Regions from separate parts of the Nocardia nepalensis genome, predicted to be linked through region 1. Evidence: predicted binding sites of a transcription regulator. Region 1 holds the regulator's gene; the other holds the start of a gene.
The links. The regulator HspR, encoded in region 1, represses chaperone genes until heat shock. The targets are predictions, from matches to a motif close to ANNTGAGTNNNNNNNACTCANNT.
Positions count from the first base shown of each region.

Region 2: a site for HspR is predicted at 4,496-4,518, ahead of lon (endopeptidase La). Genes of this name have one in related genera too.

Region 1 is NZ_JBKBET010000005.1:344,744-354,881, forward strand. It holds gene clpB (ATP-dependent chaperone ClpB) at 1-2,307, opposite strand, end outside; gene ACHQ4I_RS05965 (NADP-dependent oxidoreductase) at 2,552-3,487, shown strand; gene ACHQ4I_RS05970 (FAD-binding oxidoreductase) at 3,959-5,116, shown strand; gene ACHQ4I_RS05975 (FAD-binding oxidoreductase) at 5,125-5,901, shown strand; gene ACHQ4I_RS05980 (globin domain-containing protein) at 5,994-7,163, opposite strand; gene ACHQ4I_RS05985 (heat shock protein transcriptional repressor HspR) at 7,827-8,228, opposite strand; gene dnaJ (molecular chaperone DnaJ) at 8,228-9,391, opposite strand; gene grpE (nucleotide exchange factor GrpE) at 9,416-10,066, opposite strand; gene dnaK (molecular chaperone DnaK) at 10,063-10,138, opposite strand, start outside.
Region 2 is NZ_JBKBET010000003.1:533,078-543,215, forward strand. It holds gene lhgO (L-2-hydroxyglutarate oxidase) at 1-798, opposite strand, end outside; gene ACHQ4I_RS02980 (hypothetical protein) at 818-1,549, opposite strand; gene ACHQ4I_RS02985 (TIGR03084 family metal-binding protein) at 1,901-2,689, opposite strand; gene ACHQ4I_RS02990 (DUF445 domain-containing protein) at 2,853-4,208, opposite strand; gene lon (endopeptidase La) at 4,597-6,939, shown strand; gene ACHQ4I_RS03000 (FAD-dependent monooxygenase) at 7,047-8,717, shown strand; gene ACHQ4I_RS03005 (PaaI family thioesterase) at 8,780-9,223, opposite strand; gene ACHQ4I_RS03010 (TetR/AcrR family transcriptional regulator) at 9,244-9,804, opposite strand.

The DNA of each region.
Region 1 (10,138 bases):
GATATCGACGATGGATTCCAGCTGCTCCTCGTTGAGGGCGTGGAACATCACCACATCGTCGAGGCGGTTCAGGAACTCCGGTTTGAAGGCCGCGCGGACCGCGTTCATGACGAAATCCCGATCGCCACCCGCACCCAGATTCGAGGTGAGGATGAGGATGGTGTTGCGGAAGTCCACCGTGCGGCCCTGGCCGTCGGTCAGCCGCCCCTCGTCGAGCACGGCGAGCAGGATGTCGAAGACATCCGGATGCGCCTTCTCGATCTCGTCGAACAGCACCACGGTGTACGGCCTGCGCCGCACCGCCTCGGTCAGCTGACCGCCCTGGTCGTAGCCGACGTAGCCGGGCGGGGCGCCGACCAGTCGAGCGACGGAGTGCTTCTCGCTGTACTCGCTCATATCGATGCGGACCATGGCGCGTTCGTCGTCGAACAGGAAGTCCGCCAACGCCTTTGCCAGCTCGGTCTTACCGACACCGGTCGGTCCGACGAACATGAACGAACCAGTCGGCCGGTTCGGATCGGCGACACCGGCACGCGCCCGGCGCACCGCGTCGGAGACCGCCTGCACCGCCTCGCTCTGCCCGACGACGCGCTTGCCCAGCTCCTGCTCCATCCGCAGCAGCTTCTGGGTCTCGCCCTCCATCATCCGGCCGACCGGAATACCGGTCCAGGACGAGACCACCTCGGCGATATCGTCGGGGCCGACCTCCTCCTTGAGCATCACTTCGCCGTCACCGGCTGTCGCGGAGGCCTTTTCGGCCTCGGCGAGCTGCTTCTCCAGTGCCGGAATGCGCCCGTACCGCAGCTCGGCGGCCTTGCCCAGATCACCGTCGCGCTCGGCGCGTTCGGATGCACCGCGCAGCGATTCCAACTCCTCCTTGAGGACTCGGACCTGGTCGATGGCGCTCTTCTCGTTCTGCCAGCGGGTCATCAGCTGGTTCAGCCTCTCGCGGTCGTCGGCGAGTTCCTGGCGCAACTTCTCCAAGCGCTGTTTGGAGGCCGCGTCGGTCTCCTTCTCCAGTGCGACCTCTTCGATCTCGAGGCGGCGCACCGCACGCTCGACCTCGTCGATTTCCACTGGGCGCGAGTCGATTTCCATGCGCAGCCGCGACGCCGATTCGTCGACGAGGTCGATCGCCTTATCCGGTAGGAACCGGGAGGTGATGTAGCGGTCGCTGAGCGTGGCGGCGGCGACCAGCGCGGAGTCGGTGATGCGCACACCGTGGTGCACCTCGTAGCGTTCCTTGATGCCGCGCAGGATGCCGATGGTGTCCTCCACCGACGGCTCGCCGACCAGCACCTGCTGGAAGCGGCGCTCCAGGGCGGCGTCCTTCTCGATGTGCTTGCGGTATTCCTCCAGCGTGGTGGCGCCGACCAGGCGCAGCTCACCGCGGGCGAGCATCGGCTTGATCATATTGCCGGCGTCCATCGCGGATTCGCCGGTCGCGCCGGCGCCGACAATGGTGTGCAGCTCATCGATGAACGTGATGATCTGTCCCGCACTGCTTTTGATCTCCTCGAGTACGGCCTTGAGCCGCTCCTCGAATTCACCGCGGTACTTCGCGCCCGCCACCATCGCGCCCAGGTCGAGCGAGACGACGGACTTGCCGCGCAGCGACTCCGGCACATCACCGGCCACGATGCGCTGGGCCAGGCCCTCCACGATCGCCGTCTTGCCGACGCCGGGTTCGCCGATGAGCACCGGGTTGTTCTTGGTGCGACGACTCAAAACCTGTACGACACGGCGGATTTCGGTATCGCGCCCGATGACCGGGTCGAGCTTGCCGGAGCGGGCCGCCGCGGTGAGGTCGGTCGAATACTTCTCCAGCGCTTGGTAGCTGCCCTCCGGATCCGGACTGGTGACCCGCGCACTGCCGCGCACGGCGGTGAACGCCTCGCGCAGCGCGTCGGGGGTCGCGCCGTACTTCTTCAGCAGCATGGTCACATCCGAGTCGTCCTCGGCCAGGCCGACCAGGACGTGTTCGGTCGAGACGTATTCGTCGCCGAGTTCGGTGGCCAGGCGTTGGGCTGCGGTGATCGCGGCCAGGGCCTCCCGGCCGAGCTGCGGCGTGGTGGTCGCGCCGGTCGCCCGTGGCAGCCTGTCAACGATGTCCTGTGCCTCGCGTCGAACTGTCGCCGGATCCACCGCGACGGCCTTGAGCAAGGGGGCGGCGATGCCGTCGGTCTGATCCAGCAACGCCACCAGCAAGTGCGCCGGACGAATCTCCGGATTGCCCGCGGCCGAGGCGGCCTGCAGGGCGGCGGTCAGGGCCGCCTGGGTCTTGGTGGTGGGATTGAACGAGTCCACAAGTCACCTTCCTACTAGTCGATTCGCACTATCCAACGTCGGAAAGGTTGAGTCTGTTCCGCTCAACTTTGCTTTTTTGGCGAACCGGGCCGAATCACCGGGCACGTGTACAGACTCATCCAGAACGCTACGCCGCGACACCGCCGAATGGCATCAAACACAGGGCCGATGGCATACAGGTGCTTACGATTGCCTTGGCCGTTGGTTGATGCATCACAATCCAACCCGACTCGAGGAGCGATGTATGCGCGCGATCGTGGTACGAAGCTTCGGAGCAACACCCGAATTGGCCGATGTGCCCATGCCCGAACCGAGCGTGGGCGCGGTCCGGGTGCAGTTGGAGGCGGCAGGGGTCAACCCCTTCGACCGGAAGCTGGCCAGCGGAATTCTGGACGGCAAGCTGCCGCACGACTTCCCCATGATCCTCGGCGTCGACGGCGCGGGCACGGTGTCCGCGGTCGGCCCCGGCGTCACCGAATTCGCCGTCGGCGACCGCGTGGTCGGCAAATTCCTGGTCCCGCCCGCCGGCCACGGCAGTTTCGCGGAGTATTCGGTGCTGCCCGAGAACGCCACACTGGTCCGGATCCCGGACAAGGTCCCGACCGTGGCGGCGGCGGCCCTGCCGACCGCCGGCGTCACCGCACAGGACATGGTGGACGCCAGCAAGATCGAGCCGGGCCAGACCGTGCTGATCGTCGGGGCGACCGGCGGTGTCGGCTCCTTCCTGGTGCAGTTGGCGAATATGGCCGGCGCGCACGTCATCGCCACGGCGCGCGGCACGGCCGCCGACCAGATGACCCGGCTCGGCGCGGCGGAGACCGTCGACTACACCCGGGGCCCGGTCGCGGAACAGGTCGCGGCCGCGCATCCCACGGGGATCGACGTGCTCTTCGACCTGGTCAGCCCGCCCGAGACGCTGGCCGAACTCACCGCGCTGGTCCGCGACGGCGGCACCGTCTACTCCACCATCTGGGCCGCCGACGAGCAGGCACTGCGCGAACGCGGCATCGAGGGCGGCAATATCGAGTCCTCCGGACGTGCGCCCGAATTGACCCGCCTGCTCGAGCGCGTCGCGGAGGGCGATGTGGTGGTGCCGATCGATGCCACCGTCCCGCTATCCGCGGCCGCCGCGGTCATCGGCGCCGCGGGTGCGCGTGGCAAGACCGTGCTAGCCATCTGATACGCGCGGGCGTCATCGTGCGTATCCGCCGAACACCTTCCCGCCCACCGGATTCGGCCTCTTCCTGATTCCGTAGGCCGATAAGTACCAGCAGCTCACCGAACTGACGACCTACTGCTCGCCGGAGCCCATCCCGGCCCGCGGCCCGGCACGATCCGGGCATCTGGCTCGGCGCGAAGGAACCGCGCAGGCCGACCCTGACCGGTCAGCGCGCCACGCCGAAATGGTCGCCCCCCGCGGTGCGCGCCAACGTCGCGAGTTGACCCGGCGGTAACCCGCCGGCCGCGCGGTTCGCTTATCCTGCATGTCAGGCCCACAGCAGACCCGATTTGCCCACGGATTACCGTTGGCGCGGGCGTGATCGGCCATACCCACACGACCACGGGATTTTCAGGGATACTTGACGCCGGAGGACCGCCGGTTACGGACATGTCCCTGGGCAGTACATAGAGGGAAAGGAAGCTCCACGTCGTGGATGCGCGTTCGGCAGCGCTGGTCCGCGCCAACTTCCGTTCGGTGATCGAGTCGCCGCACGGACCCGAACGGTTGGCCAGTGCGTTTTATGGTCATCTGTTCGCGGAGAAGCCACAGTTGCGGGAATTGTTCCCGCCGGCGATGGAAATGCAGGCCAAGCGCCTGGTGACCGCCATCCATTACGTGCTCGACAATCTCGAGGACTGGGGACGGGCCCAGAAGTTCCTGGAACAGTTGGCGCGCGATCACCGCAAGTACGGTGTCGTCGCCGCGCATTACGACATCGCGGGGCGGGCGCTGCTCGCCGCCTTCCGGGTCTTCAACGGTCCGATGTGGAATCGCGCGCTCGAGGAGGGCTGGCGCGACATCACCATCCTGATCTCGGCCTCCATGGCCATCGGCGCCAATTCCGACAAGTCGCAGCCGTACTGGGATGCGACGGTCGTCGGCCATCGTCGGGTGCTGGAGGATCTGGCCATCGTCCGGCTGCAGTCCGACAGCCCGATCCCCTACCAGGCCGGACAGTACGTGCCGATCTCCCTGCCGCAGCGTCCGAAGATGTGGCGCTACCTATCGCCGGCCATTCCCGCGAATCCCTATGGCGAGATCGAATTCCACGTCCGCAAGATCCGCGGCGGCTGGGTGAGCCCGGCCATTGTCAACGAGACCAGGGTCGGCGACCGGTGGATGATCGCGGGTCCGCTCGGCGGCCTGCACATCGATCGCGACAGCGGCCGCGATGTGCTGCTGATCGGCGCTGGCACCGGCATCGCCCCGCTGCGCGCGCAACTGATCGAGATGGGGCAGCGCGGTATCAACCCGCGCGTGCACTTCTTCATCGGCGGGCGCTACCCCTGCGATCTGTACGACGTCGAGAACATGTGGCAGCTCTCGCAGAGCAATCCGTGGCTGACCGTGGTCCCGGTCTGCGAACAGAAGACCAACCCGTGGTGGTATCCGCATCCGCCGCAGGACGAACCGTATGGCATGCACCGCCGCCTGATCGGAAATCTGGGTGCGGTGGTCGCGAGCTTCGGCTCCTGGGCCGACCGGCAGATCCAGATCGCCGGGTCGGCCCGCATGATCGCCGACACCCGCCGCGCCCTCATGGCGGTGGGCACCCCCGAGTCGGTAATCAGCTCAGATCCCGTGTGAGAGAAGTAATGACAATAGATCCGAGTCCGCTCGGCAATGGTTCCGCGCCCGAGTGGAAGGCGACCGTGGTCGGTCACCATCGGCTGCGCCACGATATCGCCGTGATCCGCTTGATCGGCGAGTACGTCCCGTTCCTCGCGGGGCAATCCGTCGAGGTCCGGGTGCCGCAGCATCCTGGCATGCGGCGCCGGTTCTCCCCCGCGCTGCCGCCGTCGCTGGACGGCAAGCTGGAGTTCCACGTGCGCACGGTGCCCGGCGGCTGGTGCAGCGGCAGCATCGTGGCCGACACCAAACCCGGCGACGAATGGCAAATCGGCTCTCCGCTCGGCACTTTCGACGTCGACCCGGTCGGCGACGAGGTGGTGATGATCGCGGGCGGCACCGGCCTGGCCCCGATGCGCGCCCAGATCCTCGAGCTGGCCAGGCACGAGGATCCGCCGCCGACCTATCTGTTCTTCGGCGGCCGCTCCCCGCGCGACCTGTACGCCGACGACATGCTCTTCCTGCTGGCGAACGAATTGCCATGGCTCACGGTGATTCCCGTGGTCGAGAGCCCGGAGGACCCCGGCTGGGCCGACGAATGGTACGAGCATTCGCGCGTGGATATCGGATTCCCACTGGATGACATGCTTTTCGGCACGCTCGCGGAAGTGGTCGGTTCACACGGCGCGTTCGACAACCATCAGGTGCTGGTCTGCGGCTCACCCAATATGGTCCGCGTGACCTTGGATCGGCTCGTAGAAACCGGAACACCAGCTGCGCGAATCCAATTCGAGGGAATGTAACTCGCAGACCCGACCCCACGGAGCGAGTCTTACGAGCGAGGAGTTCGCGGCCCGTCTCGCGAACACGCCGCGCCGAAGGCGCGGCCAAAGACTCAGAACAGCGGGTCGTGGCGGATGTTCTTGGTCTGAGTGCCGGCGGCCATCAGGCGGAACTTGGTGGTCTGCACCATCGATGGCGATCCGACGATCTGCACATCCCGGTCGGACCAGGAGCCGTAACTCGCCACGACCTTGCCGATCTGGCCGGTCATCCTGGCCTCCAAACCGGGCCAGTGGTATTCGGATTCGCCGGAATCCAGGTACCACCAAGGGTTTTCATCGCTCTCGGTGACCGGGGTGATGGTGAGCCATTTATTGGCGGTGGCCAGTTGGCTCAGGATCTCCAGATCGTAGAGATCACAGGGATGGTGACCGCCGACGAACAGATGCACCCGCGGATTGACGCGTCGCTGTGCCATCGCCATGAGCTGGGCGCGCAGGGGTGCGATGCCGGTGCCGCAGCCGACCATCAGCATTTTGCGTTTCACATTGCGCGGCACCCCGAGTCCGCCGAGCGGTGATCCGAGAAACCACTGGTCACCGACGGCTGTGTGGCCCACGATGGCCGGACTGACCCAGCCGCCGAGCACCCCGCGGATGTGGAATTCGATCTCACCGTTCGCATTCGCGGGCACCGCCGGGGACAGATAGCGCCACATGCGCGGCCGGGACGGGATCTGCACGCTGATGTACTGGCCCGCGGCGTACTGCATCGGCTGGTCCAATTGCAGCCGCACGACGGCGAGGTTGCGGAGTACGTCGCGGCGCTCGACGACGGTCCCGGTCCATACCGGTGGCGTCGATTCCTGTTCGGCGGCGCCGATCATGGTGTCGCTGATGATCTTCAGGCCCTCGTCCCAGGCCCGGTCGACCTCGTCGGTCCACATCTCGGTGCCCGCGAAGATCCGCATCGCGGTCTTCAACGAGGTGGCCACGGCGGTGTAGTGCGCGGGTTGCACACCGTATTTGCGGTGGTCGCGCCCGAGTTGGGCAAGGAATGGCAGCAATTTGTTCGGCTCCTCGAGCCGATCCAGCGCGTAGGAGATGGCCTTGACCAATCGGTCACGCTGCGAATCCATCGCTGCCGGAAAAAAGTCCCGCGCGGCGGGGTAGTCGGTGAAAAGGATTGCGTAGAACGAACTGGCCAGCTTGGCCGGCCCCCCTTCCTCCGCAGCAACCGCCTTGAACGTCGTTCTGATCAAAGCGACAGTCCGCGAATCCATTTGTGTCACAACCCCTTTTTCCACTCGAGCACAAACTGTGGCCGACAAGTGAGGTGCTGCGGGACACTCGACAGCAGCCAATGCGAACGAGTGTAGGCGAGGTTTGCCAGCTACGGAATCACTCGAACAAACATCAAGCGTGTAATTCCGTCGAAACGAGGATTCGCACCGCGAAAGCCCTTGAAAACAAACCGAAAGAACGAACACGGCGGTGAAATCCGTCGCACACTCACCGATTTCGCGTGGCCCGTTTTGCAAGATTCATCCCGGTCGGGCCCCGAGAGCGATCCCATGGCAACCGGCGCGCCACAACCGATTACCCGGCTTCGGCAAACGCGGCGCACCCGCCGCGCTGGCGAGCGACGGAATCACGAGGCCGATCCGGCGCATAGTTTGCTGAATCGGCCTCCGCAGCAAACTTTGCAGCTCGGCACATCATCGGCAACCCCACAGACCGCGGGCCGCCGACTCCGGGCCGCCGAAACACTTACCGGGTATCGAAATCCGGAGTCGGGAGTTTGCTCGAGTACTGCCAGCCGTAATTCGCCGCGGCACCCAGGACAACGCTGCGGCATAACGCATTCGCCTATCGGCGAAACGACAAAGGCTCCGAGCTCGGTTGCGAACCGAATCCCGGAGCCTTTGCCTTTGCCGTAGCGCTTATCAGCGCCGATTGCGCGGCTTCCACACCACCAGTGCGGTACTGCGTTGCGGCGGTGCGAGATCGGGGCGATACCCCGCGCGCATCCGATCCAGCTCGGCCGACATTTCCGCGACCCGCTGTTGCAGTGCCTCGACCTGGTTGGTGAGTTCGATGATGCGCTTGATGCCCGCCAGGTTGACGCCCTCGTCCTGGGACAGCCGCTGCACCTCGCGCAGCAGCTCGACGTCCCGTGCCGAATAACGCCGACCGCCACCCGAAGTCCGTTGCGGCGTAACCAGTCCCAAGCGGTCATACGTGCGCAGCGTCTGCGCGTGCATACCCGCCAGCTGGGCCGCGACCGAGATCATGAAGAACTCGGCCCGCGCGGACCCACCGGATGCCTGCTTCGGATTATCGGACATCACGCACCTGCCCATCCCGCACGTGGATCGAACCCGCTGGCCTTCTCCGCCTCCGCATAGCGCTTGAGCGCGTCGGTGGCATTGTCGTCCAGCTTCTGCGGCACGGCCACCTTGACGGTGACGAGCAGATCGCCCGCCCCGCCGCCGGGACCGCGCTTGGGCACGCCGCGGCCGCGCACCCGCAGGATACGGCCATCCGCGGTGCCCGGGGGCACCTTGACACCGACGCGCCCTTCCAGCGTGGGCACGGAAACCGTTGTGCCCAGCACCAATTCACTGTAACTGACCGGCAGCACCAGGGTCAGGTCGTCGCCGTTGCGGCCGAAGACCTTGTCCTGGCTGACGTGCACGGTCACATAGAGGTCACCCGAGGGGGCGCCACGCAGTCCGGCCTCGCCCTGTCCGGCGAGCCGGATCTTCTGTCCGTCACTCACACCCGGGGGAATCCGCACGGTAATGGTGCGGGTCCGATTCTGGATGCCGCTGCCGTGGCAGTCGACGCACGGGTCGTCGATGATCGAACCGCTGCCACGGCATTCGTCGCACGGCTCGCTGAAGCCGAACGCGCCCTGGTTGCGGCTGATCACGCCGTTTCCGTTGCAGACGGGGCAGACTCGCGGACTGGTCCCCGGCTTGGCGCCGCTGCCGTGACAGGTCGTACACGGCGACGGACTGGTCATCCGCAGCGGAACGGTGACGCCCTGTGCGGCCTCGCGGAAGCCGAGGGTCGTCTCGGTTTCCACATCCGCGCCGCGGCGCGGGCGGCTCGCGGTGCGCGTGCCGCCCCGGTTGAACAGCCCACCAAGCAGGTCACCGAGGCCACCGTCGCCCGCACTCGCCTGGCCGAAGATGTCCCCGATATTGAAGTCCTGCGAGAAGCCGCCGCCCGCACCGGGATTGAAGCCGCCGCGCCCGTATCCGCCACCGGCGAACAGCTTGCGGGTCTCGTCGTATTCCTTGCGCTTGGCCGGATCCGACAGCACGGCATGCGCCTCGCTGACGGTCTTGAACCGCTCCTCGGCCTTGGTATCGCCGGGGTTGGCATCCGGATGCAGGTCACGTGCGAGCTTGCGATACGCCTTTTTGATCTCGTCCTGCGAAGCGCCGGAGGAGACACCCAACTCCTTGTAGAAGTCCTTTTCGATCCACTCCCGTTGACTCATTGGGCATCTCCTCCTCTCGGGTTCTTATTGGTTGTTCGCATTGGCATCGTCGGATGCCTCTTCTTCGACCAGATCGGCCACGCCATCGGTTACCCCGACCAGTGCGTGCCGAAGCACGCGATCGCCGAACCGATAGCCCTTGCGCATAACCACGCCGATCACCGGATCGTGTCCGGACCCATCGTGCTGCACGGCCTCGTGCAGGGTCGGATCGAAAGGCTCACCCTCCGTGCCGAATTCCTGCAGCCCCTGCTTGAGCAGCGCATCGGCGAGCTTGTCCGCGACCGACTTGAGCGGTCCGGATTCGAGGTCGCCGTGCGCACGCGCACGATCGAGGTCGTCGAGTACGCCGAGCAATTCGGAGACAACGGCCGCCTTGGCCGCGTCGATGGTGGCCTGGCGGTCCCGCTCGACCCGACGCCGGTAGTTGGCGTATTCGGCGGTCAGCCGCTGCAAGTCGGCGGTGCGCTCGGCCAGTTCCTTGGTGATCGCGTCGGCCAGGACCTCGGCGCCCGCATCCGTACCGATGACGGGTTCGGTGCCGTTCCCGGCCTCCGGGCCGGGCCCGGCGGCGGGCTGTTCCGCCGCCGGTTCCCGGATTTCACCTGTCTCCGGATCAATCTTGCGATTGTCGACGAAGGTGATCGGCTCCTGTTCGGAGTTTCCCTGGGTCACTTCTTCTCCGTGTCGACCGGCTCGTCCACAACTTCGGCGTCCACGACCTGGTCATCGCTCGCGGCGCTCGTC
Region 2 (10,138 bases), on a different contig from region 1:
GCCGACGGTCAGCGCGCCGTCGATGGTCGGACTCAGGTGGACGCCGAGGAATGGCAGGTCCGGATCGGGAATCGGATAGATCAGCGTGCGCACCAATCCGGCTCGGCTGGGCGGTAGCTGGTAGTACTCCCCGCGGAACGGAACGATGCGGAACTCGGTTTGCAGGCCCGCGAGCGCGGCCATCCGGTCGGCCTGTAGACCCGCGCAGACCACAAGTGTGCGCGCGGTCCAGGAGCCCGCGGGCCCGGATGCGGTGACCGCGTCCGCGGTCTCGGAGAGCGCGGTGATCTCGGCGCCGAGCACGATCTCGCCGCCCGCGGCCCGGACCTGCTCGGCGAGCGCGGCGGTGACGCGGGTGAAATCGATGATGCCGGTGGCGGGAACGAACAGCGCGCCGACGCCGGTCACATGCGGTTCCCGGCGGGTGAGTTCGGCGGCGTCGATCAATTCGACATCGACGGCGTTGGCGACCGAACGCTGGTGCAGCGCGAGCATCCGCTCGTGCTCGGCGGCATCGGTGGCCACCAGCAGTTTTCCGCAGACCTCGAACGGAATGTCGTGCGCCGCGGCGAATTCCTTCGTCCACGCGGCGCCCTGTCTGCACAGGCGCGCCTTCAGACTGTCCGGCGGATAGTAGATGCCGGAATGGATGACACCGCTGTTGTGCCCGGTCTGGTGGGTGGCCAACGCGCTGGCCTTATCGACGAGCACGAGGCTGGCGCCGCAATGGCGTTGCAGAATCCGATGCGCGGTCGCGACTCCGACGATCCCACCCCCGATGACACAGAAGTCGTACATGGGACGCAGCGTAGGCGGACTAGACCACGACGGTGCGTTTCGCCGCCGCCACAGTGGGATTCGGTGTCGCGTCGCCGGTGGTCGTGGCGTCGGTGGCGGGCGCGGTCGAGTCGTCCACGCCCGGCCCGTGTTTCGTGGTCGGCGTGGGGTAGCGATCCAGCCGGAGCCCGTGTTCGCCGAGGGTCGGATCCGAGAAGGTCAGTGTCACTTCGCCGGTGTGCGTGTCGACCTCGGTGCGCAGCTGGGTGATGCCGCCGGGATCGGCGTGGATACCGAGGCGTTCCCGAACCGGTTCGGAGAGCAGGAAATCCGATAGCACCGTCAGCGCATTGGTGTCCAACGTGAAGGCGACGGAATTCGCGCGGCCCGGGTCGACCTGCGCGCCGACGTAGGTGGTGCCGATGCGCAGCTTGCCGCCGATTCCGGCGGGCGCCGCGGTCGGCGAATCGGCATGGGTCTGCGAGGCTTTCGCGTCGGGGTCTATGGTTTCCGCGGGAAAGCGGGCGAATAGTGCGGGCAGCTCGCGGCTTCCGCCGGTCAGCACGGCTTCCGAGCGCATCGGACCCGAATCGGTGCCGATATCCGGGATGGTGCGCGCGGGTCGTGCCGCGATATCGCCGCTGCTGTGCTGGGTGTCGGCCATCTGATGGACGATGTAGGCCCCGGAGACGACGGTGAGGCTGAGGCTGGCGGCGCCCGCGAGGACGATGGCGGCATACCGTGCGATTTGGGCAGGTCTATGTGCTGCCACGATGCGTATCCTTTCCCTCCGCCCCTGGTCCCCTCACCGGTCCGGCCCGCATCGTTGGAAGCCGTACGCTTGTCCAGGTTACAGGGACGGCCCCGGGTGGCGCCCCATGGGGGAGATCAGCCTCACAATCCCCCGGGTGACCTGCACGATGGCGAATTCGAGCCATTTGGGCGTCGTTCATGTTTCCGGCAGCTGACAACCGGGTAAATACACATAGCTGGCGAGCGTCATTCTCGACTGCCACATCGAGACACCCGGCCAACGGCGTCCGGCCGACACGAACGGCGCACCCAAGGTGGCGCTCGCCCGCTCCGATTCCTTCGTCGGACCGGGCGGTCGGGGTTCGGCGGGTCAGTCGAACTGGCCCGCTGCTCGTCCCGCTCCCGTCGGTCCCGCGAAAGCCTGTGCGATGGTGAGCCATTCGGCGGCGTCCGCACCCACGGCTTCGAGCGCGAGGTCATCGCGGTGGCGGCGCTGCGTCACCAGCAGACAGAAATCCAGGGCTTGGCCGGTCACGCGTTGGGCGGCGTCTTCGGGGCCCCACGCCCAGACACCGTCGTCCGGTGCGGTGAGTTCGACCCGGAATTCCTCGGCCGGTGCGGTCTTGCCGCGCACGCTGTAGGCGAAGTTCCTGGTCCGCACGCCGATATGCGCGACCGTGCGCAGCCGCGCGGTCGGCGTTCTGGTCAGCCCGAGCGCGTCGACGATGTCCTGGCCGTGCGCGAAGGTCTCCATGATGCGGGCGCTGACCATGGACGCCGCGCTCATCGGCGGTCCGAACCACGGCAGCTTGGTGCCGTGCGGAACCGCGCGCAGGGCCTCGATCAGAGCGTCGCGGCCTCTGCGCCAACGGTCGAGCAGTTCGGCGGACGGCGTGGTGGCAGCTTCCTCGGCGGCCTCGTCGACAAAGGTGAATGCCTTCGGGGCGGCTTGCTCGAGTAGTTTCGCGAAGCCGTCCGCATCGGCGGCGGCCATGGTGGCGACCTCGTCGGTCCAGGCCAGATGCCCGATCTGGTGGGCGATGCTCCACCCCGGCGCTGGCGTCGGCTTCGACCAGTCCGCCGGTGGCAGCGTGACGATTCGTTCCAGCTCCGCGCATTCGTCGGCGAAATCGCGCAGGAGCGCGTCCAGATCGGCCATCAGATCCCTGTCGTCGAGGCGCACCCCTACGTGCGCCGTCGCGATTCAGGATCGCAGCGGGACGAAAAAAATGCAAGCATGCGTGCTTGTATTTGGGATGGGCTCACCGCTAGCGACTGCTTGCAGGTTGCTCGAAAGGCTCAGCGGACCGGAATTGTGCCGGTTACCAGCCGAAAATCGTCAGGTGGGCCGCGCCGACCACTAGGCCGAGCAGCGCACCGTGCAGGTACAGCAGCCAGGCATCCTGTTCGACCGAGGCGTAGAACATCTCCATGAACTCCCCCGGGGTGAGGTCCTGGAGTTTGCGCGCCGCGAACTCGTCGATCTTCTTGGCCTGTTCGAGGGTGAACGCCTCGTCCTCGACCAGGCTCGGGGCCAGCCCGACCGCCGCGCCCGCCGCGCCGACCTTGAGATTGTCGAATTGGCGGCGGCCGAAGGCGACGCGCACGATCGCGGTGGTCGGGCCGAGTTGGCGATGGATCTCATCGGAGACCAGCCGTTCGATCAACTGCCGGGTCTTATCGCCATTGGGGCCGTCGAGCAGTTCCCTGGACAGGTTCGGCAGCGTGAGCACCTGGTAGGCGAGGATATGCGCGAGGTCGGTGGCCGCCTGCGGCTGCCGCTTGGCCAGCAGCGCCTGTTTCCACAGATATTTGTAGCGCGGCTGCGGATCGCCCGGTTCGAAGACCATTTTGACGGCGATGACATTGACGATCACGCCGATCGCCGCGGAGGCCAGCAGCACGATCACCCAGCCCGGCACCCAGCCGAACACCGGAATGGTGTGGTGCACATGCATATACAGCGCGAGCAGTAGGCCGAACGGTGCGCCGAGCAGGCCGATCCGCACCATGAAGCGCAATTCCGGGGCGGCGATGGTGGTGGTCAGATCCTTCAGGATGTACGGGTTTTCCCGCAGATACCGGATGACGAAGCTCTTGATATCGATCAGCTGGTCGACATTGTCGCCGAGTGATTCGAAGGCCCGCGTGGTCAACGCTGGTAATTCCCGATCCACCCGCTGATAGATGATCTGTTTCATGGCTTTCGGCACGCCGCGCCACAGATCCGGATTCTCCCGATACATCACCTCGTCGACCAGCGGCTGCACCTGCTTGCTCGCGAGTATCGCGATGTAATCGGCAATACTCTCCAGATCCAGTTCGTGGATGAAATCGCGCGGACTGCCGATGCGCATGAGCGCCTTGTCGACGCAAATGCTGGCCATCTTCTCCGCACGCGCCGGAATGAAGCCCTGGAATCCGAACCGGCGGCCGTCGCCGGAGAATGTCGGCAGCACCTGGACTCGGCGCGGAAAATATGGATACAACACCTGCAGGCCCGGAATTCGGATTCCGCGAAATATGACGGGCCAGAACAGCATCAGCACACCGGTCCAGTTGGTGAGCCATCCGGCGAGGGCGCTGAAGATAGGGAAGGTGATCAGATCGACGGTGAACTTGGACAGGCCGGTCAGCTCTTCCCAATTGATGAACACTCCCGCTCCGAGTGTTGTCATCGGGTGATCCCCCTACTGCCGCCCAAGTGGTGCGATATCCCGGACCTGAGATATCTAGGTGCCAACATTCTCATTGGCTCCGACGGAGTGTCAATGCGGACCTGGGGCTGAGCGCCGAGGTCTTGGACCGCGTCCGCGGCGCGCGAAGTCCTGCGTCGGACTGTGCCGCAGCGCACATCGGATTACCGAAAGCCCGGCATCGTGCCAGGTCAGAGAACTATCTGCGACAACGTGATTCGCCGTGAGCGAACGCGGGGAAGGTTCTGGAACAAACGTGATCGCCGCGGGGTTGACTGGGCATCGCTCAACTTTTGGAAGGGTCGAACACGTGACTACACCACAGAACCTGCCGGTGCTGTTCCTGACCGATCCGATCGTGCTGCCGGGCATGGTCGTGCCCATCGAACTGGACGAATCGGCGCAGGCCGCCATCGACGCCGCGCGGGCCGCGAATACCGACGCGGTGCTGCTCGCGCCCCGATTGACCGAGGGCTACGCCTCCTACGGCGTCGTCGCCACCATCGAACAGGTCGGCCGGATGCGCGGTGGCGCGCCCGCCGCCGTGCTCAAGGCCGAACGCCGCGCCAAGATCGGCCACGGGGTCACCGGTCCGGGCGCCGCGCTGTGGGTCGAGGCCGAACCGGTCGAGACGCCCGCCGCCGACGGGCGCACCAAAGAGCTTGCCGCCGAATACAAGAAGCTGGTCGTTTCGGTGCTGCAGCGCCGCGAGGCCTGGCAGATCATCGACGCGGTCAATCAGCTGACCGATCCGTCGGCGATCGCCGATACCGCGGGCTACGCGCCGTACCTGACCGCCGACGAGAAGCGTGAGCTGCTCGAAACACCCGATACCGCACAGCGTTTGACCAAGCTGATCGAGTGGACCAAGGCGCATATCGCCGAGGCCGAGGTCACCGAGAAGATCAGCGAAGATGTCCGCGAGGGCATGGAGAAGAGTCAGCGCGAATTCCTGCTGCGTCAGCAGCTCAACGCCATCCGCAAGGAACTCGGCGAGGACGAGCCCGACGGCGCGGACGACTACCGCACCCGGGTCGAACAGGCCGATCTCCCCGATGACGTGCGCGCCGAGGCGTTGCGCGAGGTCGGCAGGCTGGAGCGGGCCAGCGATCAGAGCCCGGAATCCGGCTGGATCCGCACCTGGCTCGACACCGTGCTGGAACTGCCCTGGACGGTGAAAACCACCGACAGCACCGATGTTTCGGCCGCCCGCGCGGTACTCGACGCCGATCACCACGGGCTGGACGAGGTCAAGGACCGCATGGTCGAGTACCTGGCGGTGCGCTCGCGGCGGGCCGCGCGCGGTCTCGAGGTCGTCGGCGGACGTGGCTCCGGCGCGGTGCTCGCACTGGTCGGTCCGCCCGGTGTCGGCAAGACCTCGCTGGGTGAATCCGTGGCACGGGCCATGGACCGCAAGTTCGTTCGCGTCGCGCTGGGCGGCGTGCGCGACGAGGCCGAGATCCGCGGTCACCGGCGCACCTACGTCGGCGCACTGCCCGGCCGGATCGTGCGCGCCATGAAGGAGGCGGGATCGATGAATCCCGTTGTCCTGCTGGACGAGATCGATAAGGTCGGCTCGGACTTCCGCGGCGATCCGGCCGCGGCGCTGCTCGAGGTGCTGGATCCGGCGCAGAACCACACCTTCCGGGACCACTACCTGGATCTGGATCTGGACCTGTCCGATGTGCTGTTCATCGCGACCGCGAACGTCATGGACACCATCCCGGGCCCGCTGCTGGACCGGATGGAAATGATCACCGTCGACGGCTACACCGAGGACGACAAGGTGGCCATCGCCCGCGACTTCCTGGTGCCCCGGCAACTGGAGCGCAATGCGCTGACGGCGCAGGAGGTTTCGATCACCGACGAGGCGTTGCGCGAGGTGGCGGCCAACTACACCCGGGAAGCCGGTGTCCGGCAGATGGAGCGGTTGATCGCGAAGGCGTTGCGTAAGGCCGCGACTCGGCTGTCCGAGGACGGAAACGGTTCGGCCGACAATGTGGTGTCGCTGGGTTACGACGCCGACCTGGGCTACGACGCGCTGGAGTCGTTGACCATCGATCTGGACAACCTCAAGGACTACCTGGGTCGTCCGCGCTTCACCCCGGACTCGGTGGAACGCACCGCGGTCCCAGGTGTGGCAACGGGTTTGGCCGTCACCGGTCTGGGCGGCGATGTCCTCTACATCGAGGCCAATGCCGCCGAGGGCGAGCGCGCGCTCACCCTGACCGGTCAGCTGGGTGACGTCATGAAGGAGTCGGCGCAGATCGCCCTCACCTACGTGCGCTCGCACCTGGCGGAGATCGGCATCGAACCGTCGGTGCTGGATCGCAATATCCACATCCACTTCCCGGCGGGCGCGGTGCCGAAGGACGGTCCTTCGGCGGGCGTCACCATGGTCACCGCGCTGGTGTCGCTGGCGCTGGGTCGGCAGGTGCGCGCGGATGTCGGCATGACCGGTGAGGTCACGCTGAACGGCCGGGTGCTGCCGATCGGCGGCGTGAAGCAGAAGCTGATGGCCGCTCAGCGTGCGGGTCTGAAGACGGTGTTCATTCCGGCTCGCAACGAGCCGGATCTGGACGAGGTGCCCGCGGAAGTGCTGGCCGCCTTGGATGTTCGTCCCGTCGCCGATGTGGCCGACATCCTGGCCTACGCCATCGAACCGGTCGCCGAACCGGCCCTGGACGCCCCTGCCTTCGCGGCGAGCGCCTGATATTTCGGCCGAACGGGTCGTGCCTGCGGGCACGGCCCGTTTCGTATGCATGGTTCCCGTGATCGCGACGCAAGGGCAGTGCAAGCCCATGCGCACACGATCGTGGCATGACTTCTACGCAGCGGATTCCCGTTCTCGTTGTCGGTGGCGGCCTGGTCGGACTGTCGGCCGCGCTGTTCCTCGAGTACCACAATGTCCCTTACGTTCTCGTCGAGAAACGGACCCGGACATCGCCCCTGCCCAAGGCCCGCGGCGTGCACCCCAGGACCGCCGAACTGTTCCGCCAGGTCGGCGTCGAGGATCGGGTCCGGCAGGCCGCCGCGACCGCGTTGCGGGCGGACAGCTTCGGCGGTGCGAGCCGGGGTACCAGCCTGAGCGCGGCGCGGCCGCTGGATGTCAGCCACCTGCGGGCGGCGATGGCGGCGGCCGAGCCCAGCCCATCGCAGTTCTGCTTCCTGCCGCAGGTGCTGCTCGAGCCGGTGCTCGCGGAGCAGGCCCGCGAACGCGGTGGTGATCTCCGATTCGGGGTCGAGCTGGTCGATTTCGAGGCCGATGATGCGGGTGTGACGGCAACCCTGCGTGACGAATCGGGCCGCAGCTCGGTTATCCGGGCCGACTACCTCATCGCGGCCGATGGTGCGGCGAGTCCGATCCGTCGGGCGTTGGGCATCGCGGGCTGGGAGGTGCCGCCGACGCACCACTACATCAATGTCTTTGTGCGCACGGATCTCACGGGCGTGCTGGGTGGTCGTACGTTCAGCCAGTGCGCGATCAGCAATGACACGGTTCGCGGACTTGTCTTGTCCAAGAACAACACCGACGAATGGTCCTTCCACCTCGAATACGATCCGACGCGCGAGACGGCTGCGGACTATCCGGACGAGCGCTGTGTCGAGCTGATCCGCGCCGCGATCGGGGTGCCCGATATCGAGGTCGAGGTGCTGGCGCGAAGTGCTTGGGACGACAGTAGTTTCGTGGCGGACGAATATCGGCGCGGCCGGATCTTCCTCACCGGTGACGCCGCCCACCGGCACGCCCCGTGGGGTGGGTTCGGCGGCAATACCGGTGTCGCCGACGCACATAATCTGGTCTGGAAACTGGCCGCCGTGCTGTCGGGTACGGGCGGGCCCGCACTGCTCGACTCCTATCAGGCCGAACGGTGGTCACGTGCGATCATCGCCGCCGAACAGGCCAATCTGGGTACCGACTTCGAGGCCCGCTACGGCATCGAAACCCCGGAAAACGCGGACATTTTGGCGAAGCGGTTGGATTTCGGGGCGGTCATGTCGTGCTTCCGGTACTCGTCGAGCGCGGTATCGCGTAAACCCGCGGATTGCGTCGAATGGGTTGAGCCGCATGTCGATCGGTTGACAGGACAGGTCGGAACGCGATTGCCGCACTTGTGGATCGATGCCGAGCAGACCACCTCGACCTTGGATCTCTGTGGGCCCGGCCACGCGATTCTGATCGTCGGAACATCCGCGGCCTGGCGTGATGCCGCGGCGCGCGCGCAGCGGGAGACCGGAATCGATATCGCCGTACACGGTTTGGCCGCCGAATGGGGCGCCCGCACCGGCCTGCCCGAGGGCGGTGCGCTGCTGGTGCGTCCGGATGGACATGTGGCGGCGCGTTCCGACGAGGGTCTGTACCCGAGCTCGCTGACCACGACATTGCGCTCGCTCACCGGCTGGTCTTCCGATGCCGAATCGGCGCTGGATACCAGTGCGGCCCCCTGCCCCCCGCGGCCGCGTTCGCTCGCGAACACCGAGGAATCGTGAACCATTCCTCGGTGTCGTTGGCCAGCCACGCCAGGAACAAGCCCCATGTCTCGGAGCGTTCTTCAGTTACCGTTGGCCCCGAGTTCGCGCTCGACAGAGCGCGCGTTGCCCTGTGCGACCGCGCACAGCACCGGTTCGGAATCCGCACTCTCGGCATAGATTTCGCAGGTGACGACGGCTTGGCGGCGGGTCGATCCGGTGACGGTGGCCTCGGCGCGCAGTCGGGTGCCCGCGGCCGGGCGCAGGTAGGTGATGGTGAAACCGCCGGTGAGGACATTTGCGCCGAGCACCGTACCGGCCGCGAAGGTGAGGGCGTTATCGGCCGCGTAGGACACCACGCCGCCGTGTACGAAGCCGAATTGCTGGCCGAGTTCGGGGCGGATGGGGATGATCAGGGTCGCGGCGCCGTCGCCGAATGCGGCGATCTCGGTGCCGACCAGCTGTGCGAACGGCTGTGCGGCGAGCACTTGCCGCGCGAGGTCCAGGTCGAGGGCGATGGTGGGCATAGCGGCTCCGTTCCGAGGTTTCAGTTGTCCGTTGTGCCCAGCGCCTGCCAGGCGGCATCGGCGAGTTCGCGCGCGACATCTATTGGGGCGGTTCGGATTTCGCCGCCGAGCCAATGTCGGGAGTACTCCTGGGCGGGGCCCAGCCACAGGGCGTAGACGAGATCGAAATCGAGATCGCGCACCGCGCCGTAGCGGGCGTGAGTGCGCCACCACCGCAGTACATTGCGCAGAAATTCGCGATTGCTGTCGCTTTCGCGGATGCCGGGCGGCCGCGCCGAGGTGAGAACCTTTGCGCGGTACTGATTTTCGGTGACCCACCGCAGGTGCTCGAGCACACCCGCGGTGACTCCTTCCCGCGCGCCGGTACTTTCGCCGACGACAACCCAGAAGTGCTCCTGATAATCGGCGAGCGCATGCGCCCACACCTCGCGATACAGCTCCGCCTTATCCGGAAAGTGGTGGTAGAGAGCGCCCACGCTGGCCCCCGCCGCATCGCGGATCTGAGTCAGCGTTGTCTCCAACGTCCCCCGCTCCGCGAACTGCCGCTCGGCCGCCAGCAGCAACCGATCTCGAATCTTCATAACCAGAATTTAGTTCTGTTTCGCGGACGACGCAATGCCCGGCCGTTCGAAACGGAATTGTCAGGCAGTCGGATGGGGCCGATGCAGCCGGGCCGGGAACGATCGCTTGGGCCTGCCCGGCCAGCCGAGTGGAATCAGGCAGTCGGGTGGGGCCGACACAGCCAGGTCGGGAGCGATCGCTTAGGCGCTGTCCGGCCTGTCGAAGTGGAGCTGTCGGGCAGTCGGGTGGGAATGGTACAGCCGGGCCGAGAGCGATCGCCTGGACGCTGTGCAGGCGGACAGGGAGCGATCGCTTTGGCGCTGCCCGCCAGTCGAAAGTGGAACTGCCGGGCAG